Regions from separate parts of the Patulibacter sp. NPDC049589 genome, predicted to be linked through region 2. Evidence: riboswitches for the same ligand, from Rfam matches in the RefSeq annotation. Region 2 holds a riboswitch; each other region holds the start of a gene.
What was found. A riboswitch is a leader RNA that binds a small molecule or an ion and turns the genes downstream of it on or off. The one in region 2 is predicted to bind cyclic di-AMP.

Region 1 (10,022 bases), on a different contig from region 2:
GCGGTCAGGCCGAGCAGGCCGGCGAGGTCCCCGTACGGCATCCGCCGCCGCAGCACGAGCTGCAGGACGGCCTGCTGGTCCGGGTGGAGCTCCTGCAAGCGGGACATCGGCGGTGAGCCTATACGGGCCCAGGTTACGGTGAGGTAAGAGCTGTGACGGGCGTCCGGAGGCCGCTCCGCCCGCGCGCTCTAGGATCGGACGCGATGGAGTTCGAGCCCGTGGTGCCCCTGGAGAAGACCCTCGACGGCCTGATCGGCCTGCAGGTCGGTGAGCACGGCGAGGACTGGGCCGAGGCCTCGCTGCCCGTCGGCGACCACGTCCGCCAGCCGATGGGTCTCGTCCACGGTGGCGTCTACGCCGCGATCGCCGAGTCGCTGACCTCGATGGCCACCGCCCGGGCCGTGGTCCCGGACGGGTTCTCCGCCCAGGGCCTGTCGAACACGACGAACTTCCTGCGCCCCTGCTTCGAGGGCACGGTCCACGCCCGCGCGGAGCGGCTGCACAAGGGCCGGACCACCTGGGTCTGGGACGTCCGCATGACGGACGACCAGGGGCGCGTGTGTGCGATCACGCGCATGGTGATCGCCGTTCGCCCCGTCGGCTGACCGCCGGCCGGGACGTTCGTCCCGGTCCGGCGCGGCGCGCTGGGCGGCGCGGTAGCCTCCGCTCGTCCGCGTCGGCGGGTGGCGAATCTCGATGGCGCCTCGGCGTTCGTCTGGCGTGCCGCTACTCTATGGAGAGGTGCCCACGGACACCGGACCGCCATGGACCTCCGAGACCCCGACCACTTCGCGAGCGCCTACGCCGAGCACGCGCCCGCCGCGGCCAACGCGGCGGCGTCGATCCTCGCGCCTGCGGGTCGCCGGTCGGACGTCGAGGACGTGGTCCACGACGTCTTCGTCCGCCTCTGGCGCGACCCCCGGCGCTTCGACCCCGCGCGTGGTCCGCTCGGGGCGTACGTCCGGATGGTCGCCCGTTCGCGGGCGCTGGACCTGCTGCGCTCCGGCCAGGCCGCCGGCCGCGCGACCGAGCGCCTCGCGGCCGCGCCGCCCCCGCTGCCCGCGGACGTCGTGGTCAGCGAGGCCGAGCGCAACGAGGCCCGCGCCGCGCTCATGCGCGCGATGTCGGCCCTGCCGGTGCCGCAGCGCGAGGCGATCGCGCTCGCCTGCTGGGGCGACCTCACCGCCAACCAGATCGCCGACCGCTCCGGGCTGCCGCTCGGCACGGTCAAGGGCCGCCTGCGCCTCGGTCTCGCGCGCATGCGGGCGGAGCTCGAGGGCTCCGAGATGGCCGCGGCGACGGTCATGACGATGATCTCGACGCTGCTCTGAGGAGCCGGTTGCCGGCGGGGGCGGGCCCGGCGGGCGACGCGGCCGGCGCGGCGCCCGGTGGTCGTCGGGCGACGGCGGTTCGCGGCCGGAGCACGCGGCGTCTCGAGGCCAGGGCACGTGATCTTCCGGGCCGTGCGATCGTGGCGCGCATACGCCATGTTGGCGCGTGTACGCCGTTCTGGCGGGTGTGCGCGATCGCACGGGGCGGGCCGCTGACGAGCCCTTAGGGTTCACGACACCTTCACCGACGCCGAGTCGGGACGTGCCCGCACGTTCCGAACGGGGGACCCACCGCCGCAGCGCTCTCCCCTCGAGAGCCGCGGCACGGGGCGAATCGGACGCTGAGTCGTCCGTAGCGTCCTCCGGCCGTCCCGCACCCATGTGCGGCACGACCGGGGGCTGCGAGCCCGTCAGCTAACTCCGTAGGCGTCTTCCCGAAGAGGAGACCCAACCGTGAATCGTGACGTCGTCGTCACGCCGACCCGGGCCGCGTTCGCGGCCGGGGCGGCGCTGGCCCTGACCGCAGCCGTCCCCGCCATGGCCTCTGCGCCGTCCGGGACCCCGGCACCCGCCTCCGGCGCGGCACCCGCCGCCTCGCTGGCCACCCCCGTCGCCGCCACCGCGGCGGCTCCGGTCGCACCCACCGCAGCACCCGCGACGGCACCCGCCGCCGCGAAGCGCCCCACCCCAGCCATCCGCGCCACCACCGAGCGCGGCGCCGGCCTCATCGGTCGGCGCGCCGTCTACGCCGGCCGCGTCCGGCACCACTCGCCCGGCCAGCACGTCCGGCTCGAGCTCCACAAGGGCTCGAAGTGGCGCGCCGTGGACCGCGACGCCGTCGGCCGCGACGGCCGCTTCCGCGTCAGCACGAAGATCGCCGCGATGGGCGACCGCTCCGCCCGCCTGCGGATCGTCTCCAACTCGCACGGCAAGGGCGACATCGAGCGCGTCGACCGGATCCACGGGTTCCGCTCGACCTACGCGTCGTACTACGGGCCCGGCCTGTACGGCAGCGCCCTGGCCTGCGGCGGCCACCTGAGCCCCGGCACCATCGGCGTCGCCCACAAGACGCTGCCGTGCGGCACGAAGCTGACGTTCCGCCTCGGCTCTCGCCAGGTCAGCGCGCGCGTCGTCGACCGCGGCCCGTACATCGCCGGCCGCGAGTTCGACCTCACCGCCGCGACGAAGGCCCGCCTCGGCTTCGGCTCCACCGGCACGGTGATGGTCGACCGCTAGACGGTCGATTCCACGGAGCCCGTGGATGTGGGATGCGTTCCGGGCGGTGTCCTGGCGTCGCACGGTGCCGCGGCCGGACCTCGACGTCTGACTGCGGTGCCGGGTGGCGTCCGGTGCCGTCGGGGACGTGCAACACGCGGCGAGATCGTGGGCCCCACCGTCGAGGCCGAATCCCCGCGGACCGCACCCGCGACGGCGCTAGGGTCCGGGTCATGAGCATCCCCCGGCTCCTCGTCTCCGTCGCGGTCATCGTCAGCGTCGGCGCTGCTGCGGCACCCGCCATGGCGAACTTCAGCGGCGCCGCGCCGGACCCGACGGGCGACGCGACCGATCCGCGATCCGGCCGCGACCTGGAGGCGGCCGCCTTCGGATACGACCGGAAGACCGGCACGGTCCGCGTGGCGATCCAGCTCGCGACCCGGCCGGACAAGACCGACGACGGCGTCGGCGTCCACGTGTTCCTCGCCCATCGCTCCGCGACCGGCTGCGACAAGACCCCTGGCGTCTCCGTCGTCGGCGAGACGCAGGCGCCGGGCGGCATGGCGTGGGGGCTGCAGACCGGGCCGTCGAGCGATCCGCTCGCGGCCGTCGGCTCGGCCGACAACTTCGACACCTTCGACGCCGTCCAGCGCTTCGAGCTCCGGGACCCGGCACTGAAGAACCGGGCCTTCGACTGCGCCGTGGCGACGACGACCGAGCTCGGCAACCCCGCGAACGTCCTCGACACCGTCGGTCCGATCGTGCTGAAGGCACTCCCCGAGCTCCGGCTCGGGGTCTCGGGGGTGCCGACGTCGGTCGTGCGCGACCGGACCCGTCGCATCACGGTGAAGGTGACCAACCCCGGCGACGCCCCTGCGACGGGCGTGAAGGTCCGCATCGGCCGGGCGGCGGGACTCGATGCCCCGGCGGCGACGTCACTGGGCACGATCGCCGCCGGCAGGACCGTGACGAAGCGGATCTCGATCCGGCTGACCCGGCGCGCGAGGTCGACGGTCCCCCTGAAGCTCTCGGCGGCCACCGGTGACCTGCGGATCGAACGCCGGTACTCGATCACCCCGAGGAGCAGGGCCAAGCGGGGCGGGAGCGGAGGGGGCGACGGCAACCGCGGACCGCAGCAGCTCTGCAACCAGTTCTCCCCGGACCTCAGCGGGCAGTCCGGAGGCTCGCTGATCCTCGTGCCCTGCTGAGCGCCTGCCGGGCGTCGACACCCGCCCACCCGGGTGCGTCCCGCCGCAGGCGGGCGTACCCTGGGATCGTGGGCACGGAGGGAACACCTGTTCGGTGCATCGGGCACCTGGACTGCGACGCGTTCTTCGCCTCCGTCGAGCTGCTGCGGCGCCCCGAGCTGCGCGGCAAGCCGGTGATCGTGGCCCACGACGGGCCGCGGTCGGTCGTCACGACCGCGACCTACGAGGCGCGGAAGTTCGGCGTCGGGTCGGCCATGCCGCTGGCGACGGCGAAGAACCGCTGCCCCCAGGCGATCATCGTCCCGCCGGACCACGACGCCTACCGCGAGGCGTCCGCCCGGGTGATGGGCATCGTGCGCGACGAGGTCGAGATCGTCGAGCAGGTCAGCGTCGACGAGGCGTACATGGACCTCAGCGCGATGGCGATGCCCAAGAGCGCCATGCGCCGGCTGCAGGCCCGGATCGTCAAGGAGACCGAGCTGCACGTGTCCATCGGCATCGGCCCGAACAAGCTCGTCGCCAAGCTCGCGTCCGATGCGGAGAAACCCCGCGGCTTCTGCGTGCTGGACCGGCGCGATGCCTGGCGGCGCTGGGCCGGCGAGTCCCCGGGGCTCCTCGGAGGCATCGGCCCGAAGACCGCCGACGATCTCGCCCGCCGGGGCGTCACGACGATCCGCGCGCTGTCGAAGGTCGACGAGGCGACGCTGTCGGAGTGGTATGGCGCCCGCAACGGCCCGTGGCTCTGGCGGCGCTGTCGGTTCGACGACGACGCCCCGGTCGTCCCGGTGCGCGAGCCGGTGTCCGAGAGCCGCGAGAACACGTTCTCCGTCGACCTCGCCGACCGCGACGAGCAGGAGGCCGAGCTGCGTCGCCTGGCGATCAAGCTCTTCGAGGCGCTCGAGAAGCAGGGCCGCCGCGGCCGGACGGTCGGCATCAAGGTCCGGCTGAAGGACTTCACGACGATCACCCGGTCGCGGACGTTCCCGCACCCGGTGGTCGACGAGGAGGCGCTCGCCGACGCCGCCGTCGGGATGCTGCGCGAGTACGACCCGCCGCAGCCCGTGCGCCTGCTCGGGGTGCGGATGGCGTCGCTCGAGCTCGAGGACGGCCCGGGCGTGCAGCTCGTGCTGCCGCTCTCGATCGGCTGAGCGGCGACGGTCGTCGGCCAAGCCCCCGGACCCCGAGGGCCCCGGCGGGAGACACCGATCGGGATGCCCGGCGACGCCTGCGCCGGCAGGCGCGTACGGATCGCACCCCGCGCGCTGGTAGGACTCCGGGTGATGCCGCTGCACGTCGAAGTCGCCGGGGACGGCCCGCCCGTCGTCCTCCTCCACGGGCTGACCGCCAGCCACCGCTACGTCGTGATGGGCAGTCGCCACCTCGAACGGGCCGGGCACCGCGTCCTCGCCTACGACGCCCGCGGCCACGGCGCGTCGGACCCGGCGCCGAGCCCCGAGGCCTACGGCTACGACGCGCTGGCGGACGACCTCGTCGCCGTGCTCGCCGAGCACGACCTGCCGCGGGCCGTGCTCGTCGGCGCGTCGATGGGCGCCCACACCGCCATACGCGTGGCGCTGCGGCGGCCCGAGCTCGTCTCCGGCCTCGTCGTCGTGACGCCGGCGTTCGTCCCCGGCAACGAGACCGACGAGCGCAACATCGCCGGCTGGGACCGGCTGGCCGACGGTCTGGAGTCCGGCGGGGTCGACGGCTTCGTGGCCGCCTACGACTTCGGACGGATCCCGGACGACTGGCGGCCGACGGTCGAGAAGGTCATGCACCAGCGGCTCTCCGTCCACGAGCACCCCGGAGCGGTCGTCGACGCCCTGCGCGCCGTGCCGCGCAGCGCGCCCTACGGCGGGCTCGACGAGCTCGACGCGATCCGCGTGCCGACCGTCGTCGTCGGCGACCGCGACGAGGCGGATCCCGGGCACCCGCTCGCCGTCGCGCGACGGTACGCCGAGGCGATCCCCGACGCGTCGCTCGTCGTCGAGGACGAGGGGAAGTCCCCGATCGCCTGGCAGGGCGGCCAGCTCTCGCGCGTCATCGCGGACCTCGTGCAGCGGACGGACGCGGTCGGATGAGCGCCCTGGAGGCCATCGCCACGCAGGCCGGGTCGTCCGGCGACGCGGATGACACGAGCACGTGGGTCCTCGGGCCCGTCGCGCGCGGCCCCTGGGACGCGGGCAGCGCCCATGGCGGCGCGCCCGCCGCCCTGCTGGCCCGCGCGGCCGAGGCGCTCGCGGCGCCCGGCCAGCGCGTCAGCTCCCTCTCGTACACGTTCCTGGGGCCGGTGCCGGTGGGCGAGGTCGAGCTCACCGCCCGCGTCATCAAGTCCGGGTCCCGTTTCGCCGTGGTCCACGCGACGCTGGCCGCGGGCGGCCGCACGGCGATGGAGCTGCGCGCCGTGCTGCTCCGGCGCGGGAGCGTGCCGCTGCCGCCCGGGATCGGGTCGCCGTGGCCCGAACTCCCGCCGCCCGAGGGCCTCGAGGCGATCCCGAGCTGGTTCCTGCCGGCCGACGCCACCGCGTTCCATCCGACCGCGATGGAGATCCGGGTGATCGACGGGAGCCTCGCCGAGCCGGCGCCGAAGGGCCGCAGCGCCTGGCTGCGGCTGCAGGTGCCGGTGGTCGCGGGGGAGACCCCGAGCGGTGCCCAGCGCGCCGTGGCGGCCGCGGACTTCGGCAACGGGCTGTCGACGCCGGTCGGCTTCGACGGCTACCTGTTCGTCAACTGCGACCTCCACGTCGCGCTGCACCGCGACCCCGCGGGCGAGTGGATCGGCCTGCGGTCGAAGACCGAGCTCGACCGCGCCGGCACCGGCCTGACGACGACCGAGCTGCACGACGCGGCCGGGCGCTTCGGGACCGCGTCCCAGACGCTGTTCGTCGATACGCGCTGAGCGGCGGGCCACCGGCCGGCGAGCGCGGCCGCCGTCGTCCCGCGCCGCGGCGCGTCCGTGACGCCGGTCTGCCGCCGCCCGCGTAGCCGGCGGCGCGGCCTCGCCCGTGCGCTACGGTCGGAGGAGTGGACGGCACCCCCGCCCCCCATACGGACGACGGTGCCTGGATCCTCGACCCGCCCGGGATGCTCTTCGTCTACGAGCAGGGGGCGTTCCCGATGGACACGCTCGACGACGACGGCTGCTTCCGCGTCGCCGCCTACCGGGCGGACCCGCGGGCGGTCCTGCCCCTGGAAGCCGTGCGGGTGCCGCGCACCCTGCGCCGCACGCTCCCGCGCCGCGGCTACCGCCTGACGGTCAACCGGGCGTTCGAGCGGGTCGTGGCGGCCTGCGCCATCCGGCCCGGTCTGGCGCCGGGGGAGCAGTGGCTGACGCCGCGCCTGGAGGAGGCGTACCACGGCCTGCACCGCTGGGGCCACGCGCGGAGCTTCGAGGTCTGGGACGGCGACGAGCTCGTCGGCGGCACGTTCGGCGTGACGATCGGCCGGGCGCACACGCTCGAGTCGATGTTCCACTCCGGCCCGGACGCGGGGAGCGCCGCGGTGCTCTCCGCGGCGGTGCGGATCCGGGACGCCGGCTACGGGGTGCTCGACGTCCAGCAGCGGACCACCCACACGGCCCGGCTGGGCGTCGTCGAGGTGCCCGAGGCGGTGTTCCAGCGCGGGCTGCGCGAGGCCCTGCGCGACGGGCTGCGGCCGTTGGTGCTGGACGAGCAGGCCGGGCCCGCCGACGGAGTGGCGCTGGTCGCGGGCTGACGTCCCCGCCGTGGTCCCGAGCGCGGCCGGGGAGGCCTGGCCTCGCGACGCCTCGCCCTGCGACCGCCGGCGGGCCGCCGACCGTCCCCGTCGCCGCTCAGCGCAGCGAGCGGAACGTCTTCCAGGTCCGGAGCTCCTTGCCGGAGCGCGTGAGCATCCCGGAGCGCCACTCCTCGGACGGCCCCGGGTCCTGCAGCTGGTACCAGGTGAACGAGCTGATCCGCTCGCGCTTGGCGAAGTTCCACGCCAGCCGCAGCCAGCGGGCGGCCGTCTTGTCGGGCGTGCGGGCTGAGCCGGCCGTGCGGTAGGCGAACTCCGTGATGTGCACGTTGCGCGACGCCTTCTTCGTGATCCGGCCGGCGCGGGCCATCGCGCGGATCTGCTGGAGGGTCGTCGTCAGGTTGCCCATCGTCCAGGCGTCCGACGACGGGCGCCGCGTCGTGGGGCCCTGGAAGAAGTCGTGGGTGTGGATCGCGAAGCCGTCGCCGAGGAGCCTGGTCCGGCACGACTTCGAGCCGTTCAGCGAGTGCCACCGGGAGTTCAGGCAGAGCGCGCTGCGGAAGAACCTCCCCGGGTCCACCGCGTTGCTCGTCCGGGCGTTCGGGGCGGGCTCCCCGACGAGGACCTTGACGCCCGGGTCGGTGCGCTTGAAGGAGCGGTACGCGGCGTTGGACATCTTCACCCACGTCCGGGGCTGGTTCTGCGGCCACATCGAGCGGAAGTTGGGCTCGTTCCACGTCAGGTAGCCGCCGAGGCGCACGGAGTGGAAGGCGGTGCCCATCGACGCGGTGAAGTCCGAGAACCGGGAGATCAGCGTCGCGTTGATCTTCCGCGGCGTCGCGCGCTTGCGGTTGATCGCCGCGTAGATGCCGACGACGAGCTTGGCGCCGGCGGCCTGGGCCTCCTCGGCCGCGCGCCGGACCTTCGCCGCGACCGTCGGGTCGATCGCCCGGGCGACGCCGTCCCAGGAGACGAGCACGCGGACGCGCCCCACCTTGGCACGCTTCGCCTTCGTCCAGAACAGCTGCCGGTCCGCGGGGTCGTCGGACATCGTCAGGCGCGTGTCCTGCAGGCCCTTGACCATCGGGGCGGCGGACGCCGCGCGGGCGGACCAGCCGCCGACGGCGACCACGAGCAGCAGCAGGACGAACGCGCCACGGACTGCGCGGAGTGGGTACGGCATTCGCGGGATGGTAGGGCGCGTGCCCCGCCGCGGGCGCCGGGCGTCGTCGCCCGCAGGCCGGCGGACGGCGTCCCCGGCCGCGGCGAACGTCGAAACGTACCCCGTACCGTGGCGGTTGTCGCATTCCGGTCCGGAATGGCGCAGATCGTCCCGGAATCGCAGTGGGATCCGACGATGCAGCCCCCGCGGGGGCGTGCCCCCAGCGGCGCAGTACGTCATACTTCCGGGCGATGTCGGGGCCACCGCGCGGTGCGCTTGAGCCCCTCATCGGCGACGAGCATCGTCGCCCGGGCGCAGGACGCGCCCGACCCCGACGAGTGGATGGAGAGTCTCCTGTGTCGTTCCGATTCCCGAACAGCCCGAGCGTGGTGAGCCCATGACGGTGACCCTTGGTATTCCGAAGGAGATCGCGGACGGCGAGCGGCGCGTGGCGCTCGTCCCGGACGTGGTGAAGCGCCTGGCCGGGAAGGGCGTCTCCGTGGTCGTCGAGCCCGGTGCCGGCGAGCACGCGCTGATCCCGGACGAGCTGTACGTCGAGGCCGGCGCGACCGTGTCCTCCGACGTCTGGTCCCAGGACGTCGTCGTGAAGATCGCGCCGCCGACCGCGGAGGAGATCTCCCGCCTCGGTGCCGACTCGCTGCTGATCGGGCTGCTGCAGCCGCTGTCGTCGCCGGCGACCGCGTCCGCGCTGGCCGCGGGCGGCGTGACGTCGTTCGCGATGGAGGCGATCCCGCGCATCTCGCGGGCGCAGGCGATGGACGTCCTGTCGTCGCAGTCCAACGTGGCGGGCTACAAGTCCGTGCTCGCGGCGGCGGACCTGTCGACGCGGTTCTTCCCGATGCTGATGACCGCGGCCGGGACGATCCCGCCCGCGAAGGTCCTCGTGCTGGGGATCGGCGTCGCCGGCCTGCAGGCGCTGGCGACCGCGCGCCGCCTGGGCGCCAAGACCACCGGCTACGACGTGCGGCCGGAGACGGCCGAGCAGGTCGAGTCGCTCGGCGCGACGTGGCTGGACCTCGGGATCGACGCGGCCGGCGAGGGCGGGTACGCCCGCGAGCTGACCGCCGAGGAGCGCGCGCAGCAGCAGCAGGCGCTGACGGACGCGACGAAGGGCTTCGACGTCGTGATCACGACGGCGCTGGTCCCGGGTCGCCCGGCGCCGCGCCTGGTCACGGCGGAGGCCGTCGAGGGCATGCGCCCCGGCTCGGTCATCGTCGACCTGGCCGGCGAGACCGGCGGCAACTGCGAGCTGACCGAGCCCGGGATGACCGTCGTCAAGCACGACGTCACGATCCACTCGCCGCTGAACCTCGCGGCCGAGATGCCCGAGCACGCGTCGCAGCTCTTCGCGCGCAACGTGCAGTCGCTGAT
Region 2 (10,022 bases):
CCAGATCACGCTGTGCCCCGTCCTGGCGTGTCTGGAGCTGGGCGATGCGCTCGGCCATCCTGTCGATCCGATCCCCGAAGCGCTGCACGTCGGTCGTCAGGACGCGCTCGCGGCCCTTGCGGCGCGCCACGCGGCCCTCCGTCGCCACGATCCGCTCGCGAAGACGCTCGAGCCGCTCTGGCGACGCCGCCGCGCGGGCGACACCGCCCGGGTCGACTCCGGGAACCAGGTCCGACGCCGACGGTGCGAGCGCGAGCGCGACAACCGCAAGGGGGATGGATACGAGGCGGGGGCGCAACCGGACTCCGGAGGTCAGCGAGGGCCGCAGCAGACGTCGAAACGACGTGCCCGCCCCCAGGTGAACTACGCACTGTAGGAGTAGGGCAGTCCCCGCGGCAACGCGTGAACGGCTCGTTGCGCCGGCGCGGCGGCGCGTCAGGGGTCGAAGGTGGTGAGCGTCGGCTGGGTGGGGGGCGGGGCCGGTCCGGTGGTCGTCGTGGCGTCGGCGGATGAGCGGGAGGCCGACGTGACAGCGAGCGTCGTGAACGTGACCAGCACGACGACCAGCACCGCGACGAACAGGGCCGTCACCACCTGGAGAGAAGAGACACGCCTCATGTGTCGCGCCTCATCCGGCGGCCACCGCACGATCGAGAGTTCCGCGCCGCCCGGGACCTGTGATGCGCGAGGCGCGCCGGTCGCCGGCGCCGACCCGCGGCCGCGGGCTGCCTCCCTGTCGGGGTCTCGTTCGTACGTCGGTCCGGACACTCCATGCGACGAGTCTGGCGTATTCACATCGGCCGAGCGGCGTGGCCACTCCGACGCGATGTAGGATACTTCGGTGGCGTGATCCGTCGCTCGATGAACGTCCGGTCGTGGGCGGACGGGGCCGGACCCATCCCGTGCGGAGGACCGCAGTGGCTGCCAAGAAGAGTCGTCGTCAGAAGTCCCGCAGGCCGCCGCCGCCCGGCGAGGGGGCGAAGGTACTGCCCCGGCCCGTCGCGGAGCCCCGGCAACGCGGGCGACTCTTCTGGATCTGCACGTTGGTGCTGATCGAGGCGCTCGTGTGGAGCGCTGCGTCCGTGGTGACGAGCTCCGGCACCGTGCAGCTGCTCCTCGCGTTGGCGGTCGGCGCGGTCATGGTCGTCGTGCTCCGCGAGCGCATCTGGGGGACGGACTGGCGGGAGGAGATCGCACGGTCTCGTGCCCGCCGACCGCGCTGATCACGCAGCCGGCGAGGCGCCCGCCTCGGAGATCCCGGCACGGCTGCGTCGCGTGACCGTCCCGACGACGCGGGCCGCGAGGCTCAGGACGGCCGCGGCGCTCAGCCAGAGCGCGAGGCCCTCCAGGACGGTCCACCCCAGCGCCGTGGCGATCGCGACCGTGTTGTTAGTGAGGTGGAGCGCGATCGGTGCGTACAACGATCCGGTCACCTGGTAGAGCAGGCACAGCACGATCCCGAACGTCATCAGCATCGGGATGAAGATCAGGTCCGTGGCGCCGTGCAGTGCGCCGAAGATCAGCCCGTTGACCACGGCGGCGGCGGCGATGGCGGCCCAGGGGCCGATGCGGCTGCTCAGGCCGTCTCGCATGCCCGGGTACACGACTCCGCGCATCAGGAACTCCTCGCCGACCGGGGCGAGGATCGTGACGCCGAGGGCGATGGCGATCCCGGCGGCGACGCTCTCGGTCGCTCCGAGGGTGGCGGGCTGCGAGTCCTTGCGGTCGCCGACGTCGAGGAGCGACCCGAGGAGGTTGGAGATGAGGAGGTAGCCGACGAAGGCCACGACCACCGCCCCCGCGGTCATCCACGGCCGGGAGGGCGTGCGCAGACCGAAGGCGCTCGGGGCGGGACGCGCTTGCAGCAGCAGCGCGATGATCACCACGGGCAGGGCCACGAAGACGGCGTTCTGGGTGATCATGCTGCCGAGCTGACCGACGATCCTGCGCGTCAGCGTGTCGTCTCCGAGGAGGAGGTCGGGGATCACGGCCAAGGACGCGCTCCCCAGGGTCGCGACAAGGATCAACAGCGCGGCACCGAAGCCCCAGCGTCCCGGAGACGGCTGCGGGCGACGTGGCAACGGGCGCGAGCTCACACGAACACCGTCGGGCCGGCCACGGCGCTGCGCTCGAGGATCGGCAGCTCGCGCTGTCCGACGGGGCGCCCCGAGACGAGCCGCAGGCCGTTGGCGACGACCAGGAGCGACGCGCCGACGTCGACCCCGACCGCGGCCCACAGGGGCAGCGCGCCGAAGAGCAGGAACACGGCGGCGATCGCCTTCGTCCCCAGCGAGAACGCGATGTTCTGCCGCACGACCGTGCGGGTCCACCGCGCCAGCCCGATCAGCTCCGCGATCTTCCGCGGGTCGTCGCCCATCAGCGCCACGTCGGCGACCTCGATCGCCGCGGGGCTGCCGGCGGTCCCCATCGCGATGCCGAGGTCCGACGCCGCCAGCGCCGGGGTGTCGTTGACGCCGTCGCCGACCATCGCGACGCCGTCGCCGAGCCGCCGCACGGCGTCGGCCTTGTCGCCCGGCAGCAGATCGGCGGCGACCCCCGCGATCCCGAGGTCGCCGGCGATCGCCGCGGCGGTCTCGGGGGTGTCGCCCGTCAGCATCACCGTCCGGGTGATGCCGAGCTCGCCCAGGCGGCCCATCGCCTCCCGGGCTTCGGGCCGCGGGCGGTCGGCGAGCCCGATCGCGCCGATCACCGTGCCGGCGCGCTCGACGAGGACGACGGTCCGCCCGGCGTCCTGCAGCCGCTCGGCGAGCTCACGCACCATCGGAGGCTGCTCGTCCGTGGCCAGCAGCCGCGGGCTGCCGACGCGGCACGGGTCTGCGCCGATGATGCCCGATGCGCCCAGGCCGGTCAGCGACCGCAGGTCGGTCGCGTGCGGGAGCCCGATCCCGCGGTCCTGAGCCGCCGTGACGATCGCCACGGCCAGCGGGTGCGCGGAGCCCTGCTCGAGCGCAGCGGCCACTGCCAGCACCGACGTGCGGAGCATCTCCGGGGTTGCGCCGACGGGGTAGAGCGTGCCGTCGGGCGCGACGCCGTCGACCTGCACGACGTCGGGCTCTCCGGCCGTCAGCGTGCCGGTCTTGTCGAACGCGACGGTCTGGATCGTCGCGGCGCGTTCGAGATGCGCGCCGCCCTTGACCAGGACGCCGGCGGCGGAGGCGCGTCCCAGCGCGGAGACGATCGAGACCGGGGTCGACAGGACCAGGGCACACGGGCAGGCGAGGATCAGGAGCGCCAGCGCCGAGTAGAACGCGTCGGAGAACTCCATCAGGCCGAGCACGGGCGGCACGATCGCCACCAGGAGCGCGGCGGCGATGACGATCGGGGTGTAGATCCGCGCGAAGGCCTGCACCCAGCGCTCCGACGGCGAGCGCCGTGCCTGCGCGTCGGCGACGAGCCGGGCGATGCGATCGAGCGTCGTGTCGCCGGGGGCGCTCGTGGTCGTGATGGCGAGCAGTCCCTCGCCGTTGAGCGTGCCCGCGAAGACCTGCTCGCCGGCTTCGCGATCCACCGGCGTCGACTCGCCGGTGATCGCGGCCTGATCGATCGCCGAGGCGCCCTCGAGGATCGTCCCGTCTGCGGGGATCTGCTCTCCTGGGCGGACGATCACGACGTCTCCGACGATCAGTGCGTCCACCGGCACGGTCAGCTCCTCGTGGTGCAGGGCGCCACCGTGGGAGTGCGTCCGTCGGACCACGGCGACCTGCGGGGCGAGCGAGACCAGCGCCTCGAGCTCGCGGCGCGCGCGGCCGACGGCGCGTCCCTCGAGCAGCTCGCCGATCGAGAAGAGGACGACGACAAGCGCGGCCTCCATCCACGCCCCGATCGCCACCGCGCCGAGCACGGCGATCGCCATCAGGAGGTTCATGTCGGGCCGGCGCGTCGCGATCGCGCCCCTGATCCCGGACCGTGCGATCGAGACGCCACCCGTCGCGGTGCTGAGGGCGTAGGCGGCGATCGCGAACACCCCCGGGAACCGGGTCAGGTCGAAGAGCACCGCGACCAGCAGCAGCACGGCGGACGTGCGCGTCACCCGGTCGGATCCGCGCGCCCATTCGCGAAGCAGCCCGCCTGTCCCGGTGCTCGCCGGAGCGGTGACTCCGACCGCCGCGGAAGGCGGTGCAGCATGTCGATGCAGCGCCTCCCCGTGGTCGCCGGCGTCCGGGGTGGCGTCCTCCGGGGCGCAGCACGCGTCGTCGCACGCGGCCGCCTGCGGCAGCTCTGCGGGGGCCGCCGATCCGGCGGCGGAGGGCGGGGCGATCGTCTCGCCGACGCCGTAGCCGAGCTTGGAGACGCGGCCGCGGACGGTCTCGAGGTCGCCGACCTCGGTGTCCAGCTCCAGCCGCATGCGCGCCGAGGTGACGCTGACGCTCACGCCGTCGACGCCGGGCAGCCGACGGACGGTGTGCTCGATGCGCGTGGCGCAGTCGGCGCAGTCCATCCCGGTGACGGTCATCTCGGGGTGGCTGTAGCGGCCGTGCAGCGCTCGGCGCGCGTCCTCGAGCGCCTCTGCAAGGCACGCGGCGTCGCACCGTTCGGCGTCGACGGTGACCCGCAGGGCGGTGTCGTCACGCACACCGGCGACGCCGGTGACGCCGGCGTGGTGGACGAGGGTCTCGCGGATCCGGCCGGCACACGGCTCGCAGTCGGCGTCCCTGCCCAGCGGCAGGTCGATGGTCTCGGTGCTCATGTCAGATCCCCGGTTCGTCGTCGGTGTCGTAACCGCTGGGCTCGGTCTGGATCGTCGCGTGCGAGATGTTGAATCGCTCGCGAAGGAGAGCCGTGGCGGCGGTCAGGACGGCGCCGCCGTCGGCGCCTTCGGCCATCTGCAGGTGGGCGCTGGCCACGTCGGTGCCGGAGGTCAGGGTCCAGACGTGCAGGTCGTGGACGCCCTGCACCCCGGGCAATGCCGCGAGCGTGCTCCGCACATCGGCGACGTCGACGTCCTTCGGCGCGCCCTCCATGAGGATGTGGACCGCGTCGGCGCCCAGACGCCAGGCGCGGGGGAGGACGAACAGGCCGATCGCGACGCCGACGATCGGGTCGGCGTAGGGCCAGTCGGTCGCGAGCATGACCGCGCCGGCCGCGAGCACGCCGAGCGAGCCGATCATGTCGGCCCAGACCTCGAGGAACGCGCCGCGGACGTTCAGGCTCTCCTTCGCGCCGGCGCGCAGGAGCAGGAACGAGGCGACGTTGACCACGAGGCCGACGAAGGCGACGACCATCAGCCCGAGTCCGGGGACGTCGGTGGGGTCCTGGAACCGGCCGACGGCCTCGATGAGGACGTAGATCGCGACCGCGAACAGCAGCACAGCGTTGGCCAGCGACGCGAGCGCCTCGAGCCGGTAGCGACCGTACGTCCGTTCGTCGTCCGGCGTGCTCTGCGCCATCACGATCGCCGTCAGCGCCAGGGCGAGCCCCGCGGTGTCGGTGAGCATGTGGCCGGCATCGGAGATCAGCGCGAGGGAGCCGATCGCGAGGCCGACCGAGAGCTCGACGACGAGGTACGTCGCAGTGAGCGCCAGTGCGATCGTCAGCGCACGCTTGTGGCGGGCGCCGGCGGTGACGATGCCGTGGGAGTGATCGTGGGCCATGAGACTGATTCCTGCTCCTAAAAGCATGAACATCTGAACAAGTCTGAAGGTAACAGACCGGTCGAGCCCGCGCCACGTCGAGCGCGGCGTGTGGGTCGGTACGGGGGCCGGGATACGCTTGAGGGCGTGAGCGGACCAGACAGTCGCGTCGCGGCGGCATCGTCCGGTGCGCCGGTGCAGGCCGGAGTGCCGTGGCGGGACGGTGAGGTCGATGAGCTCGCGGAGACCTTTCGCGTGCTCGCGGACCCGGGTCGCCTGCGGGTGATCCTGGCCTTGATGGAGACGCCGGAGATGCACGTCGGCGGTCTGGCGGAGGCCGCGGGCCTGTCGGAGACCGCGTGCTCGCACGCGCTGCGCCTCCTCCGCACCGCGCACGTCGTGAAGCGGCGGAAGGTCGGGCGCAGCGTGCTCTACAGCCTCGACGACGACCACGTCAGCGGCCTGCTGGGTCTGGCTCGCGACCACGTCGAGCACGCACGCGCCGGCCACCGAAGCTGACGGGTGCCGCCGGCGGAGGGGCCGGTGCAGTCCGATGTGCATTGGGGCTGGGGCGTCTGGGCGGGGCATCGGCGCGATCTGCAGGTCCGCATCGTAGCGAAAGTCCTACATGGTGTAGGAATGATGTCGAAGCGCCGGAACGTGCCGATGTCGAGCGCCTACCGACTCCGTCGATCGACCGAGTGCGTGGGCACGCGAACGAGACCCCGATCCCGTGCGGGGCGATCTGGAGCGAAGGGTGCGGAGCCCCGAGTCGTCCGTCCGTGGGGTGGCTCCGCCGCTCCGGGATGTGGATCTCGTCGCGCGCAGCCGCCGGAACGTTCGGGACGCCTTAGCTTAGGAAGAGCGCCTGGCCGACGCGAGGCGGTCGGGGGTCAGCGGGCGGCGGGCGTGGGGGTCCCGCCCCACGACTCGAGGTCGCCGCTCGGGTCGCGCGGCTTGCCGTCCTGCCACCCCGGAGCGCCCCAGAGCTCGAAGTGCAGGAGGCAGGCCGTCGCGTTGCCCGTGTCGCCGACTGCGCCGATCGGCGAGCCCGCCTCGACGCGAGTGCCGGGCCGCAGCGGGGAGGCGGACTGCAGGTGCATGTACGCCTGGTCCTCGCCCGAAGGCGTGTCGGTGAGCACGAGGTAATTGCCGGCGGCGGACTGATCCGCGTTGGCCTTCACCGTCCCGCTGGAGGCGGCGACGACCGGCGTCCCGCAGGCGGAGAGGAGGTCGACGCCTTCGTGCGCGCCTCCCCGGTCACCGAACGCCGTGGCCGAACCCCCGAAGGACCACGAGCCTTGGATCGGGAAGACGAATCCGGGAACGGCTCCGGCCAGCGGTGCCGCAGTGCGCTGGCGCGCGACCAGCTGCTGCTCGACCTTCTTCGCGAACGCGAGCTTCATGGCCTTCAGCGTCTGGAGGTTCGGTCGCCCGGTGCGGACCAGCCGCTTCTTCGCCTGGTACCTCTTGAGCGCAGCACGCGTCCTGCTGCCGATCGCCCCGTCGGCCCGGACGCGGGCCCGCCGCTGGACGCTCTTCACCTGCGAGCGCGTCAGTTTCACCGTCTGCGTCTCCGACACCGTCGGAGGTGCAGGGGCGGGGGCGGCGGCAGTCGCTGGGGTCGTCGCGGTCGGGGCCGGGGTTCCGCCCCCACCCGGGACGCCGGCTGCGGAGGCAGCCTGCGTGATGGGTCCCCCGCAGGCCAGCAAGGCCAGGGCGCTGATGAGGGCGGCGCGGCGCGCCGGGCGTGATGACATGTGGAGCAGCTCTCTCGTCGGCCTACGGGGTTAGCTGACGGGCTGGCGCTGAAAGAGTCGCGCCTCCACAAAGGTCGTGGACAAGCCCCAAAACACCTGGGTCCCCCGCTCCCCGGGGACGGCTCCCGGGGACTCGGCGTGCCGAAAGGTACCAGGAATCCGGTCGATTCTCCTACCCATCGTCGGACTTCGTCAGGATGGCGCGCTCAACGATCGACAGATCGCACCTCGGTCCATCGAGCGTGCGTCCGACGACGTCACTGCACGGTGATGTCGGGAAAGAGCACGTCCTTCGCTTCCGCGTCGGTCTCCCGCTCTATGCGTCGGAGGATCCGACGTCGAACGGCCGACCGACCCTTGGCCGTCGTCAGGGCGTCGCCGGTCGAGGCGCCGACGACATCGACGACGACGGTTCTGATGACCGCTTCCTCGGCGAGCGGACCGTAGCCTTCGGGAGGTGTCTCCTCGCCGTGGGCCTCTGGCGTCTCGGGAAGAACGACGGCGACGGAGAACTTGGCGTAGCGCCCGTCGGAGAGGTTGACGAGGAACTCCTTGGGCAGGACGTAGACGACGCCCTGGAGCTTCGGTTCGGCACCGGCCTCGGTCGGGGCGGCGAGCACCGTCTTGTAGACGAATCCCGCGCCGAGAACGACGACGGCGAGCATGGCCATGAGCTTCTTCGACATCGTGGTGACCTCCGGGTTCGCGACGAGGGAGCCCTCGGCCGGGCCCCGCCCGGTCATCGGCCGCGATCGCCGCAGACTCCCTCGCCTGGACAACGGTCGTACGTTCAGAGGCGGACTCGACGGACCTGTTCCGCCAGGGCGCGTCCCGCCGACGCACCATCTCGACCTCCACGCCCCCGGTCTGTCCGGCCGACGCGCGCCGCCAGACGAGGGAGTACTTCGTCACCCAGCCCTTCGGATGCGCTGCGTATCGACGCCGGGAGAGCAGTCCTTCAGGCGGTAGACCCGCACGGATGGCCCGGGAAGCCGGTAGCGCAGCTGCACGAAGTTGAACGCCTTGTCGTACTGGAAGTAGTCCTTCGCTTCGGGCCCGTCGAACGGCGAGATCGAGAAGCGCAGGACGGCCTGGCGCTCGAGGGCGCGGTAGTAGCGCACGGCATCGGGGACCCGGGCAGGGTTGTTCTGGACCCGTCCGCTCTGCATCGACCCGGAGATCACCCAGCACGCACCGTTCTCGCGGTAGAAGTCGAGCATCCCTGGGAAGAGCGTGAAGCCGTGGTTGGCGAAGTCCGCCGCGCGTCCGATCCGGCTGGCTAGGCGAGGATGGGCCCGCGCGAGGCGTCGTTTGTCGGCGCCGGTCCGCGTCAGGCGCGGCCACCGGTACTCGGCTCGGGAGGATGCGCTCCGCAGGGACGCGCCGTCGGCGTACCACTCGCGGGGCACCATGGGCTCGACCACGATCGGCGTCCCCGCCGGGATGTTGCGCACCATCCATTCCCGCGCGGTGGTGCGGGTGTCGGGCCGGGACAGCACGACGTTGCTGTGCGCGATCAGGACGATGCCCTGCGCGAACGCCGCGGCGGTCAGGACGGCTCCGGCGGCGAGGCGCGCCCGGCCGGCGATCCGCAGGCGGGCGAGGAGGAACTCCAGGACCCAGACCCCTCCCGAGGCCGCCAGGAGCGCGAGCAGCGGATAGATCGGCAGCTCGTACCGGGCGAAGTACCGGCCCTGCGATCCGATGAGCGCGACGAACACCACGGGTGCGGGCACGAGCAACAACGCCTGCCACCGGTGCCGGCATGCTCCCCGGGCGACGCCGATCGCCAGGAGCAGCGCCGGGACGACGCCGAAGCCCCAGAGAAGCGCCCACGCGTAGTAGCGATACCCCGACCGCTCCGTCTCCCCGAGCAGCAGACCCCCGGCGGTGTAGTCCGAGAGATGCTCGAGCTCGCTGCGGAAGAACCCCGGGCGCAGCACCGCGTAGGGGTCCATGGCGAAGAACGCCACGAAGGCCGAGGCCGCCACGATGAGCAGGCCGACCGCGGCCGCACGCCAGTTCGGCAGCCGCCCAGCGCCGGGCGGCGGGTGTTGGTCACCGTCCGCCCGCAGACCGCCGGCGGCGTGCATGCCCACCGCGGTCAGCAGCGGCAGGCCGAGGAACGCGGCGTTGTACTTGAACCCCACCGCCAGTCCAAGGGCGGCGCCGGCCAGGAGGTAGTCGCGGCGGCGACCGAAGCGGACGATCCCAGCGATCGCGAACAACGCCAGAGCACTCGGCGCCAACGACGGTGCATCGTTGAGCGCCAGCTTCCCGTAGTGCGCCGGAAGGAACGAGAACGCCAGCAGCGCCGCCGCCACCAGGCCGGTCCGTCGGTCGAACATCCGCGCCCCGGCGGCGTACAGCACCACGATCGCCGACGTGGAGAGCACCGCGGATGCCACCCGCGCGGTGATCCAGATCGAGCCCGGGTCCGTCGCCCACCCGTCGACGACCCCGTCCCGCCCGCCGCGAAACAGCCAGAGCGCCCCCGCGATCCACTGCATCAGGCCCGCGGGGTTGAGCTGGTAGTCGGGGTCGAGCGACCCGTTCTGGAAGAAGCCGACCGCCCTGGGGACGAAGTGCGCCCGCTCGTCGAGGTTGTAGGCGAACGGCAGTCCCCACCCGATGCCCCAGAGGCGAAGACCGAGACCCGCGAGCGTGACGA
Region 3 (10,022 bases), on a different contig from region 2:
CGGGCATCTCGACCGCCGTCTTCTCCCAGGCGAGCGCGAGCGCGCGGGAGCGCTCCTTGGTGTCCTCCGACGCGGCGGCCGGGAAGATGAGCTCGATGAGCTCCATCTTCGTGACGGGGTTGAAGACGTGCAGGCCGACGAACCGCTCGTGGATGCCGGAGGCCTCCGCGAGCGTCTCGATCGACAGCGACGACGTCGTCGTCGCGAGGATCGCGCCCTCGTGGATGATCGACTCGAGCTTGTCGAAGACCTCGGCCTTGGTGGCGTGGTCCTCGGACACGGCCTCGATCAGGTAGGTGCCCTTCGCGAGGTCCTCGATGTCCGTCGTGACCGTGACGCCGGTGACGTCGATCTCGAGCTTGGCGCCCTGCTTGTCGATCGCCTTCTGCGCGCGGGCGGCGCTCTCCGGGGAGCGTGCCCACAGCAGCACGGGCGAGGTCTTGGCGGCGGTGACCGCGATACCGGTGGCGATGGTGCCGGATCCGGCGACGGCGACTGTCTCAGACATGGGGTTCCAGGTTCGCTGAACGAAGACGGGGAAGCGCGGCATCCTACCGGCCGTCGGAAACCGCGGCACCCCGCCGCGTCGCGCGGCTGTCGGAACGGACAGCGCACCGTGTCCACCGTGGGCGATCCGGCCCGGGGCCCGGGGCGCTGCAACCCGGGCGCTGCCCCGGCGGGGCTACTCGTCGCCCGCGAGCCGGAAGCCCGTGGGGGAGACCGCCAGTGCCAGCGGGGACGACGGGAGCTCGCTGGGCAGGTCGACGTCGTTGAACGGCATCGGGGCGAGGTCGTTCGGGCCGCCCGGATGGTAGGTCGCGGCCAGCAGCTGCGCCTGGCCGCGCCCCGGGCCGAGCTCGGTCTGACCGCCCGAGTACGTGCCGATCCCGCGCTCGCGGCAGGCCTCGTAGAAGGCCGAGAGCTCCCGGAGGCTGCCGATCCGCGACGGCTTCAGGTTGACCGCGGAGGGCGCGAAGGGCAGCGCGTCGAGGTCCGCGACGTCGTGCAGCGGCACGTCCCACGTCAGGCGCCCGGCGTGCGGTGCCAGGACCGGCCGCGTGTCGTCGTCGACGAACGGGTCCTCGAACCAGGCGTCCGGCAGGCCGTCGACCAGCAGCGCGTAGAGCTCGGCGTCGATCGGGGCGTCGACCGGCGTGCCGCGGTAGAGGCCCTTGAGGTCGACGGTGGTGGCGGCGCCCGTGGCCGCCAGGGCCGCGATCGACGCGGCGTCCCACTCGCGCCCGAGGTCGAGCTTCATGCCGAGCCCCGGGGACCGGCGCCGCAGGTCGTCGATCGTCGCGGCCTCCGGCGGGTCGCCGACGCCGCGCGAGGAGACGAACGTCAGGGGGCCGACCTCGCGACCGACGGCCGTGGCCCAGTCGGTGCCGGACTGGCGGAGCGCCAGGTCCAGCGCGGCGGACTCGAACGCCCACCGGCGGTAGCGCTCGTCGACGTCGTGGACGGGCGGGGCCGGGAAGAGCGAGACGCTGTCGAAGATCGCGGAGAACGACTCGGTGGTCCAGTCTCCGCGCACCTCGGGCAGGCCGTCCCATCCCTGGAGCGCCGCGTGCGAGAACGGGTCGTACGTCACGTCCTCGCCGACGCCCTCGTGGCCGGCGCCGCGCAGGCGGACGACGGTCGTCAGGCGCACGCCCATCTTCGTCGGGCGCTCGAGGGTCTGCAGCTCGAGTCCGTCGACGTGGAGCCGCAGCCCCCGGACGGCCTCCCAGAGCGGCGGGCCGGGCGTGGGGGGCGGGACGGACGCGGGCATCTGGACCTCGGGTGCGGGACGGACGGGCGTGGCCGGCCGGGCGGGCCGGCCCGGGTCAGCCCTTGGGCAGGGCGGTGGAGGGCAGGCCGGGCATGCCGGGCTGCGCGGTGCCGCCGCGGACCTCCCCGCTCGTCCCCAGCGCCGTCAGCCGGCGGACCTCGGCCTCGCCGACCAGGCGCGCGGGGTGCTGCGCGGGCAGGCCGTCGATCAGCCGCGCGACGCGGTTGCGGATCTGCTGCGCGAAGTGCGGGGTGGCGGCGCCCGTGAGCCGGCGGATGTCGTCGACCGTGACGGCGACGCCGAGATCGCGTTGGTCCGGCCGCTGCGCTTCGCTCATGCGTCTGTTGTACCGATCCCCGCGCGGCCCCGCCACGTGGCGGGGCCGCGCGCTCAGGGCGCCTTCGGCGTCGGCGTCGTGGTGGTGGCCGGGGCCTTCGTGGTCGACTTCGGGGCCGTGGTCGTGCCGGAGCCGTCGCGGGGCAGCCCGTCGTCGCCGCCGGACGGCGAGTCGTCCACGGGCGCGAGCTCGAGCAGCGTGTCGATCTGCGCCTGGACCTTCGCGCTGATCTGCGAGACGTCGCCGGTCAGCCACGCGCGGTTGTAGCGCGCGACCGCGGTCGCGTCGAGGGTCGGGTCGTCGGGGTAGTACCCCTGCTTGACGTCGCGCAGGTACTCGCGCACGGGGACCGAGAGCTGGTCGGAGGAGTCCAGGAGCAGCAGCGGGCCGTGCAGGCCGGAGGCCGCGAACGGCGCGAGGCTGATCGCGCCGAGCGTGTCGGTGTCCCGCGCGATGAGGAACCCGTGGCCGGGCTGGTTGACGTTCCAGCCGAACGAGCCGTCCTTGTAGCGGGCGAAGCCGATCGCGTTGTCGGTCGGGCTGACGCCGCCGACGCGCTTGACGGTGCCGTACTTGCGCAGCTGCTTGGTGACCGACGGGCGGACCACGGCGCTGGGCCCCAGCACGTAGATGGTCGCCTTCGGGTGCGACGCGAGCTGACGGGCGGTGGCCGGCGGGATGCCCTTGCTCGTCACGAACGCGAGCGGGTCCCCGGACTTCGCCAGCCAGGCGGCGGCCGGCACGGCGTACTCGGGGCGATCGGCGCTGACGACGAGGACGCGGTCGCTCGAGCGGCCGCGGGCCTGCGTGGTGTACCGGTCGATCGCGCGCGCCAGCTCGTAGGGGTCGGCGCCCTCGATGGCGTCCGTCCGCAGGCCGGAGGGCCGTCCGACCTTGCCGACGAGCACGGCCTGCGCCTTGCCGGCCGCGTCGCTGCCGGACGGCTTCAGGGCGTCGATCGCGGACACCGTGGCGTCCGGGAGCTTCGCGCCGTCGCTGAACAGGAGGGGTGCGCCGATCGGGGGCGCGGCGAGCGACGTGGCGGCCAGCGCCGTCCGCCAGTCCTGGTCGTCGACGATCGTCACGGCCTTCGCGCGGCTGGCCTCCGAGCCGTCCGGGTACGCCGCGCGGGCGACGGCCGCGGCGGCGTCCACCGGGTCCTTCGTACCCGTCCGGGTCGTGTTCCGGGTGGCGACGACGGGGAACCCGAGCGCGGACGCCGAGGAGTCGTCGCCCTTCGGCGGGGTGAAGGGCGACTCGGCGTCGTCGCCCCCGCCGCAGCCGGCGAGGACGAGGGCGGCCGAGACGGCCAGGGCGGCGGCCGCCGTCGCGCGGCGGGAGCGGGTGGGGACCGGACGCATCGGGGGCACGGTAACCGCACGGCCGCCGTCCGTGCGCGAACGCACAGCGACGAGGGGTCGGCGGCGCCCTCTCGCGGGTACGTGCGTCGTCGCCGGAGGTCTCGGCCTCGCACGACCCACCGCCCGGGCGCACGGAACCCTCGCGGCTGCACGGCTCGTTGCAACAGTGGGTGCCGTCTTGCGGCAGGACTGCTACTGTCCCGGCAGCCGAATCACCGGAGTCGAATCCGGTGGGCGGGGGAACCACGTGTTCTTGGGGCTAATTCGCCGGTCTTCCGGTGGAAGCGCTGTCTCTTTCTGCGCTAGCCCGTCAGCTAACCCCGTAGGCCGACGAAAGAGAGCACGTAGTGCGTTTGACTTCACGGGCCATAGCGATGACCGCCGTCCTGGCCGCCGGGTTCACCGGCGTCACGGCTTCCGCTTCAGCACAGACGGCGGCTCCGGCCACCGGCGGTGTCGCCCCGACGGTTCCCACGCCCGCACCCGCCCCGGTCACGCCGGCGGCGCCCGCGGCGCCAGGCACCGTCGTCATCCCCGTCGGGATGCGCACCACCAACGGCATCAAGGCCAAGCGGTACAAGGGCAAGACGGTCGACGGTCGCACCGCCTGGTTCGCCCGGGTTCCGCTGAAGGCCCCGGCGCAGGTCCAGTCCGCGGTCGTCGCGGCGAACAAGATCGTCGGCAAGCCCTACCGCCTCGGCGGCGGCCACGCCCGCGTCGAGGACACGGCCTACGACTGCTCCGGCACCGTCTCCTACGCGCTCATCGGCGGCGGCCTGCTGAAGACCCCGCTCGCGTCCTACGAGTTCGACGACGCCTGGAAGAACGGCATCGAGGGCGAGGGCCAGTGGATCTCGGTCTACGGGAACTCCGGCCACGCCTTCGCGATCATCGCCGGCCTGCGCCTCGACACCTCCGCCGCGAAGGACCCCAGCGGCGCCAAGGGCCCGCAGTGGCGCCCGGACAACCGCACCGACGAGGACGAGTACGTCGTCACGCACCCCGACGGCCTGTAGGCCGCCGGCCCCGGGCCCGACGGCCCGCCCCGCTTCCGAGAGGCGCCGCATCGCGGCGCCTCTCGTCGTTCCGGGGCCTCGTCGCGGGCGACGACTCCCGGCGCGCCACGTCCCCGGCCCGCGTCGACTTCACGGACCGTTGAGGCAGGACCGATAGGCTGACCGGCGATCATCCCCAAGAACGCCACGAGGAGCACCACATGGGTCTCGGCGCCCGCATGTCCACCACCATCAAAGCGAAGCTGTCCCGGGTTCTGGACAAGGCCGAGGACCCCGGCGAGACGCTCGACTACAGCTACCAGAAGCAGCTGGAGAACCTCCAGAACGTCAAGAAGGGCATCGCCGACGTCGTCACGGCGAAGAAGCGCCTGCAGCTGCAGACCGACAAGCAGCAGCAGTCGATCGTCAAGCTCGACACGCAGGCCCGTCAGGCGCTCGCCGCCGGGCAGGAGGACCTCGCCCGCACCGCGCTGGAGCGCAAGACGCTGATCCAGACCGAGCTTCAGGGCCTGAGCGGTCAGATCCAGGACCTCGAGAACCAGCAGCAGGCCCTCGTCGCCAGCGAGCAGAAGCTGCGCACGAAGGTCGAGCAGTTCCGGACCAAGAAGGAGGTCATCAAGGCGCAGTACAACGCCGCGGAGGCCCAGGTCCGGATCTCGGAGGCGGCCACCGGCGTCGGCGAGTCCATGGCCGAGGTCGGCATGGCGATGCAGCGCGCCGTCGACAAGACGGAGAACATGAAGGCCCGCGCGGACGCCGTCGCGGAGCTCGAGGAGGCCGGCACGTTCGGCGACATGATGGAGCTCGGCTCGGGCAAGGACGACATCGATCGTCAGCTCGAGGCGCTCTCCGCCGGGTCGCAGGTCGACTCCGAGCTCGAGCGGATGAAGGCCGAGCTCGGCCAGGGCAGCGCCCCGGCCGCCGAGCTGGGCGCCGGCGGCACCCCGGCTCCCGACGCGGCCCCGGCGCCACAGAGCCAGGAGAAGGAGGCGTGATCGTCCGGATCTTCATGGACCAGCAGTACCGGCTGGCGGACGACACGCACGCGGCGCTCAACGACATCGACGACGCGGTCGTCGCGGCCGTCGACGCCGGGGACCCCGAGGGCTACGCCCGCGAGTTCGCCAAGCTCCTGGCGTTCGTGCGCGAGAAGGGGACCCCGCTGGCCGACGACGAGCTCATCGGCTCCGACGTGCTGATCCCGGCGGACGACTTCTCCTTCGCCGAGGCCGGCCAGGAGTTCACAGGCGAGGGCCTCGTCCCGGACCCGGCCGAGGCCTAACCCCGGCCGGCGGCACGGTGCCCGACGGGCCCGGGTCGCACGGAACGCAGAAGGCCCGCCGATGGCGGGCCTTCTGCGTTCCCAGGGGGCTGGGCCGCTCAGGCGCCGATCGGGGCGCCCCAGAGGGGGTACCAGCGGTCCATCTCGGGCTCGAGGCCCATCATCGGGTCCAGGACGGCGCGCAGCTGCAGCTCGCGCTCACGGCCGCGCTCCTTCGTCTGGCCCGGCACGGGGACGAACGGGTACCAGGTTCCGCGCTTGGCGAGGTACACGAGGTGCAGCGGGCTCGACGTCCGCTCCTCTCGGAACGCGAAGACCGCGCAGAGCACCCGGTCGGCGTAGCCGCCGGCCTGCAACGACTCCATCACCGCGTTGACGCCGATGACCTGGTCGTCGACGTCGGGGTCCTGCAGGACCATCCAGCGGTAGCCGAACTCGTCGTCGCGGCGGACGACCGTGGTGCCGGTGTCCTCGCCGGAGCTGCGGAGGATCGCCTCCGCGTCGTCGGCGATCTCGTTGAAGTCGCCGGTCGCCAGCGGCTGGAAGACGATGGCGGCCTCGCCGGTGGTGACGATGCCGTGGCCGGCCTCGAGGTCGACGGCGGCGGTCGTCAGCGCGAAGAGGCGGTCCGGGCGGACCTGCTTGACGGTCTTGGTGCGCCCGAAGAGCGTGTCGAGGAAGCCCACGGGGTCAGACCGTCCGGCCGAGCTGGAGCTGCGTCTCGATCTGCTGCAGCGCGGCGATCCGCTTCTCCATCGGCGGGTGCGTCGAGAAGAGGCTGCCGATCGCGTTCTTCGCGCGCGGGGGCAGGATGTAGAACGCCTGGACGGCCCCGACCTCGCGGAGGTCCCGCTGCGGGGTCTTCTCGATCCCGTCGCTGATGCGGACCAGCGCCGCGGCCAGGGCACTGGGACGCCCCGTCACGATCGCTGCGCCGCGGTCGGCCGCGTACTCGCGGTACCGCGACAGCGCGCGCAGGAGGAAGAAGCTGATCGCGTAGACGAGCGCGGAGATCGCGATGACGGCCAGGAGGCCCGGGCCGTCGTCGTCGTCGCGGTCGCTGCTGCCGCCGCCGAACCAGATGGCGTTCTGGACGATCATCGCGGCGAGCGAGGCGAAGAAGCTCGCGAGCGTCATGACCATGACGTCGCGGTGGGCGATGTGGGCGAGCTCGTGCGCGAGGACGCCCTCGAGCTCCGCCGGCGGCAGCAGCTCGAGCACCCCGGTGGTGACCGCGACGGTCGCGCTCTTGCGGGTGCGGCCGATCGCGAACGCGTTGGGCATCCGGTCGTCGGCGATCGCGACCTTCGGCTTCGGCAGGTCGGCCTGGAGGCAGAGCCGGTCGACGAGGGCGTGCAGCTCCGGCGCCTGCTCGGGCGTCACCTCGTGCGCGTGCATCGAGCGGAGCGCGAGCTTGTCCGCCGTGAAGAACTGGAACAGCAGCAGGGCCAGGCAGATGATGATCACGGGCCCCGCGTTGCCCAGGGCGGCGAACAGCACCCCCATGAACACGACGTAGAGCAGGCCCAGTGCGAAGAGGGTTCCGACCATCCGGGCCTGGAGGCCGGGGTCCTTTCCGAACGATGCACCGCGAGGCATGGGTCCATCGTCCCACACGGCGGGCCTCCGGCCGCCGCGGAATCGCCCTGCGCGCCGAAGATTTACCCGGTGCTCAGCGCCCCTTACGCGGCGGGGGCCGCCAGTGGCGCCGCGCCAGGTCCGTTGCGGGGCGCCAGGAGGCGCCGAGCGGCGGCACGCCAGCCCCGGCAGGACCCGTCGGCCGCGGGGCAAGGCCCGCAAAGGGGGTTGCACGGCTTGGTCGGGGCCCGCGCCGCCCGTACCTTCGGACGTCTGTGCCCCGGACCTCCGCCCGCCGCCCTTCACGCCTGCTCGCCTCGACCGGCGTCGCCGTCCTCGTCACGGCCGGACTCGCCACCGGCGGGGGAGCCCTCGCCGGTCCATCGGAGGCCGAGGCCGCCTCGCAGCAGCAGCTCGAGCAGCTGCGCGGCAAGATCGGCTCGGCCCGCGGCAAGGTCGAGGCGAAGAAGCGCCGCGAGCGGGTCCTGACCGCCGACGTCCGGCGCTACAGCAGTCAGATCGGCGGCCTGCAGGGCAAGATCGACGTGCTGCAGGGCAAGCAGGACGCGGTCCAGGCGGACCTCGACCGCAGCCAGGCGGAGCTCACGCGCACGCAGGCGGAGCTGCGCACCGAGCGCGCCCGGCTCGTGCGCCTGCAGGCCCGGCTGAAGGAGTCGCGCGAGATCCTGGCCGCCCGGCTCGTCGAGCTGTACCAGGCGGACAAGCCGGACCTCGTGTCCGTCGTGGTCTCCGCGCGCGGCTTCTCGGACCTCGTCGAGCGCGGCGAGTTCCTCGCGCGCATCGGCGCCCAGGACCAGCGCGTGATGGAGACCGTGAAGGCCGCCAAGGCCGACGCCGTCGGCACCGAGAAGAAGCTGGCGGTGCTGGAGCGCGGGCAGCGCTCCGCGAACGACCGCATCGAGTCGCGCCGCAACGAGGTCGTCCAGGTCAAGGGCCGCCTCGTCAGCGCCCGCAGCTCGATGAGCGAGGCCCGCGCGTCGCGCAAGACGCTCCTGAAGAGCGTCCGCGGCGACCGCCACGACCTCGAGGAGCACCTCGACGGCCTCGAGAAGGAGGAGAGCAAGATCCAGTCGCAGCTCTCCGGGATGCCGAGCGGTGGCGGCGGGATCAAGAAGGGCAGCGGGGCGCTGGACTGGCCGGCCGACGGGCAGTTCACCTCGCCCTTCGGCTACCGCTGGGGGCGCCTGCACGGCGGCATCGACATCGCCGTGCCCGTCGGCACGCCGGTCCACGCCGCCGCGGCGGGCACCGTGCGCATCGCCGGCTGGGTCGGCGGCTACGGCAACTACGTCTGCATCGACCACGGTGGCGGGCTGTCCACGTGCTACGGCCACAACTCGCGGCTGGGCGTCACCGTCGGCCAGAAGGTCGCCAAGGGCCAGGTGGTGGCCGCCAGCGGCAACACCGGCAACTCGACCGGCCCGCACATCCACTTCGAGACGCGCGTGGGCGGGGTCCAGAAGGACCCGATGGGCTACCTGTAGGTCCGGGGGGCTAGCCTTTCCGTCGTGCAGCCCGAGATCGACCTGCTGGGCCTCCCGATCAAGACGTTCGGGCTGTGCTTCGCCCTCGCCTTCCTCGCCGCCGGCGCGCTGCTGACGCGGCGCTTCCGCGAGCTGCGCTGGCCCGGCGACCAGGCGACGGAGGCCCTCCTGGCCGCGCTGCTCGGCGGCCTCGTCGGTGCCCGCGCGTACTGGTTGATCGACAACTGGTCCGACGCGAAGGGCGACGTCTTCGGCTCGATCTTCGGCGGCTCCGGGCTCACCTGGTACGGCGGTGCGCTCGGCGGCGCCCTCGCCGTCCTGGCCTGGGCGCGGTGGCGCGGGCACCTGAACGCCCGTCTGCTCGACGCCGCGGCGCCGTCCCTCGCGCTCGGCTACGCGCTCGGCCGCGTCGGCTGCCAGGTCTCCGGCGACGGGGACTACGGCCGGACGTCCGACGCGCCGTGGGCGATGGGCTACCCGAAGGGCGCCGTCGCGACCGACCCCGGCGTCACGGTGCTGCCGACGCCGATCTTCGAGACCGTCGTCATGGGGGTCGCCGCGATGATCCTCTGGCAGCTCCGCGACCGGCTCCCCGCCGGCGCGCTGTTCGGGCTCTACCTGGTGTTCGCCGGGCTGGAGCGCTTCGTCGTGGAGTTCTGGCGCCGCAACCCCGACGTCGATCTCGGGCTCACGACCGCGCAGGTCACGAGCATCGGGATGCTGATCGTCGGCGGCGCGCTCCTCGTCTGGCGGCTCCGCGCCGCCCGCACCCAGGTCGCATCCTGACGCAGAACGCTCGTACGTCCGTCCAGTTCGGCCGCCGGGGGCTCGTGCGGCGGCCGAGGGCTGCCGATCGCTCGAGCATGGCCCGCCTGCGCCTCATTGGATCGGTGGTGCCCGGGGTCAGCCTCGGGGCGCTCCCGGTCGTGGCCGCCGTCGTCCTGGCCGCCGGGGCGGCGGGCGTGCTCGGCAGCACGGGCGTCGTGAGCCTGCCGGCCCCCGGGACCGACGCGCCATTGGTCGTGGGGGACAGCCGCGCCGCGGCCCCGGCCCTCGTCGCGTCGGGCGACGCCGACGCGTCGGTGGCGCTGCCGGCCCCGCCCGCCACGGCCGCCCCGACGACCGTCGCCGCCGCGACCCCGCAGGGGACCCCGGCCACGACGACCGGGACG

Region 1: another riboswitch for cyclic di-AMP. It lies ahead of AB0L40_RS22850 (septal ring lytic transglycosylase RlpA family protein); the one in region 2 lies ahead of AB0L40_RS00940 (peptidoglycan DD-metalloendopeptidase family protein).
Region 3: another riboswitch for cyclic di-AMP. It lies ahead of AB0L40_RS06530 (peptidoglycan endopeptidase); the one in region 2 lies ahead of AB0L40_RS00940 (peptidoglycan DD-metalloendopeptidase family protein).

Annotation. Positions count from the first base shown of each region.
Region 1 covers NZ_JBFAPC010000166.1:2,049-12,070, reverse strand. Annotated here, with positions in the region: partial or broken gene AB0L40_RS22865 (hypothetical protein) at 1-107, opposite strand, end outside; gene AB0L40_RS22860 (PaaI family thioesterase) at 204-605, shown strand; gene AB0L40_RS22855 (sigma-70 family RNA polymerase sigma factor) at 765-1,331, shown strand; cyclic di-AMP (ydaO/yuaA leader) riboswitch at 1,570-1,775, shown strand; gene AB0L40_RS22850 (septal ring lytic transglycosylase RlpA family protein) at 1,785-2,567, shown strand; gene AB0L40_RS22845 (hypothetical protein) at 2,780-3,754, shown strand; gene dinB (DNA polymerase IV) at 3,823-4,902, shown strand; gene AB0L40_RS22835 (alpha/beta hydrolase) at 5,035-5,835, shown strand; gene AB0L40_RS22830 (thioesterase family protein) at 5,832-6,653, shown strand; gene AB0L40_RS22825 (leucyl/phenylalanyl-tRNA--protein transferase) at 6,779-7,468, shown strand; gene AB0L40_RS22820 (hypothetical protein) at 7,566-8,651, opposite strand; gene AB0L40_RS22815 (Re/Si-specific NAD(P)(+) transhydrogenase subunit alpha) at 9,028-10,022, shown strand, end outside.
Region 2 covers NZ_JBFAPC010000003.1:39,070-49,091, reverse strand. Annotated here, with positions in the region: gene AB0L40_RS00975 (M23 family metallopeptidase) at 1-130, opposite strand, end outside; gene AB0L40_RS00970 (hypothetical protein) at 436-618, opposite strand; gene AB0L40_RS00965 (hypothetical protein) at 918-1,223, shown strand; gene AB0L40_RS00960 (CPBP family intramembrane glutamic endopeptidase) at 1,224-2,096, opposite strand; gene AB0L40_RS00955 (cation-translocating P-type ATPase) at 2,093-4,708, opposite strand; gene AB0L40_RS00950 (cation diffusion facilitator family transporter) at 4,710-5,612, opposite strand; gene AB0L40_RS00945 (metalloregulator ArsR/SmtB family transcription factor) at 5,739-6,110, shown strand; gene AB0L40_RS00940 (peptidoglycan DD-metalloendopeptidase family protein) at 6,485-7,156, opposite strand; cyclic di-AMP (ydaO/yuaA leader) riboswitch at 7,356-7,500, opposite strand; gene AB0L40_RS00935 (flagellar basal body-associated FliL family protein) at 7,609-8,037, opposite strand; gene AB0L40_RS00930 (glycosyltransferase family 39 protein) at 8,260-10,022, opposite strand, start outside.
Region 3 covers NZ_JBFAPC010000023.1:31,454-41,475, reverse strand. Annotated here, with positions in the region: gene AB0L40_RS06550 (3-hydroxyacyl-CoA dehydrogenase family protein) at 1-508, opposite strand, end outside; gene AB0L40_RS06545 (hypothetical protein) at 683-1,771, opposite strand; gene AB0L40_RS06540 (hypothetical protein) at 1,827-2,108, opposite strand; gene AB0L40_RS06535 (hypothetical protein) at 2,162-3,469, opposite strand; cyclic di-AMP (ydaO/yuaA leader) riboswitch at 3,665-3,813, shown strand; gene AB0L40_RS06530 (peptidoglycan endopeptidase) at 4,012-4,485, shown strand; gene AB0L40_RS06525 (PspA/IM30 family protein) at 4,686-5,480, shown strand; gene AB0L40_RS06520 (hypothetical protein) at 5,477-5,767, shown strand; gene AB0L40_RS06515 (hypothetical protein) at 5,866-6,453, opposite strand; gene htpX (zinc metalloprotease HtpX) at 6,458-7,366, opposite strand; gene AB0L40_RS06505 (peptidoglycan DD-metalloendopeptidase family protein) at 7,621-8,850, shown strand; gene AB0L40_RS06500 (prolipoprotein diacylglyceryl transferase family protein) at 8,875-9,636, shown strand; gene AB0L40_RS06495 (hypothetical protein) at 9,714-10,022, shown strand, end outside.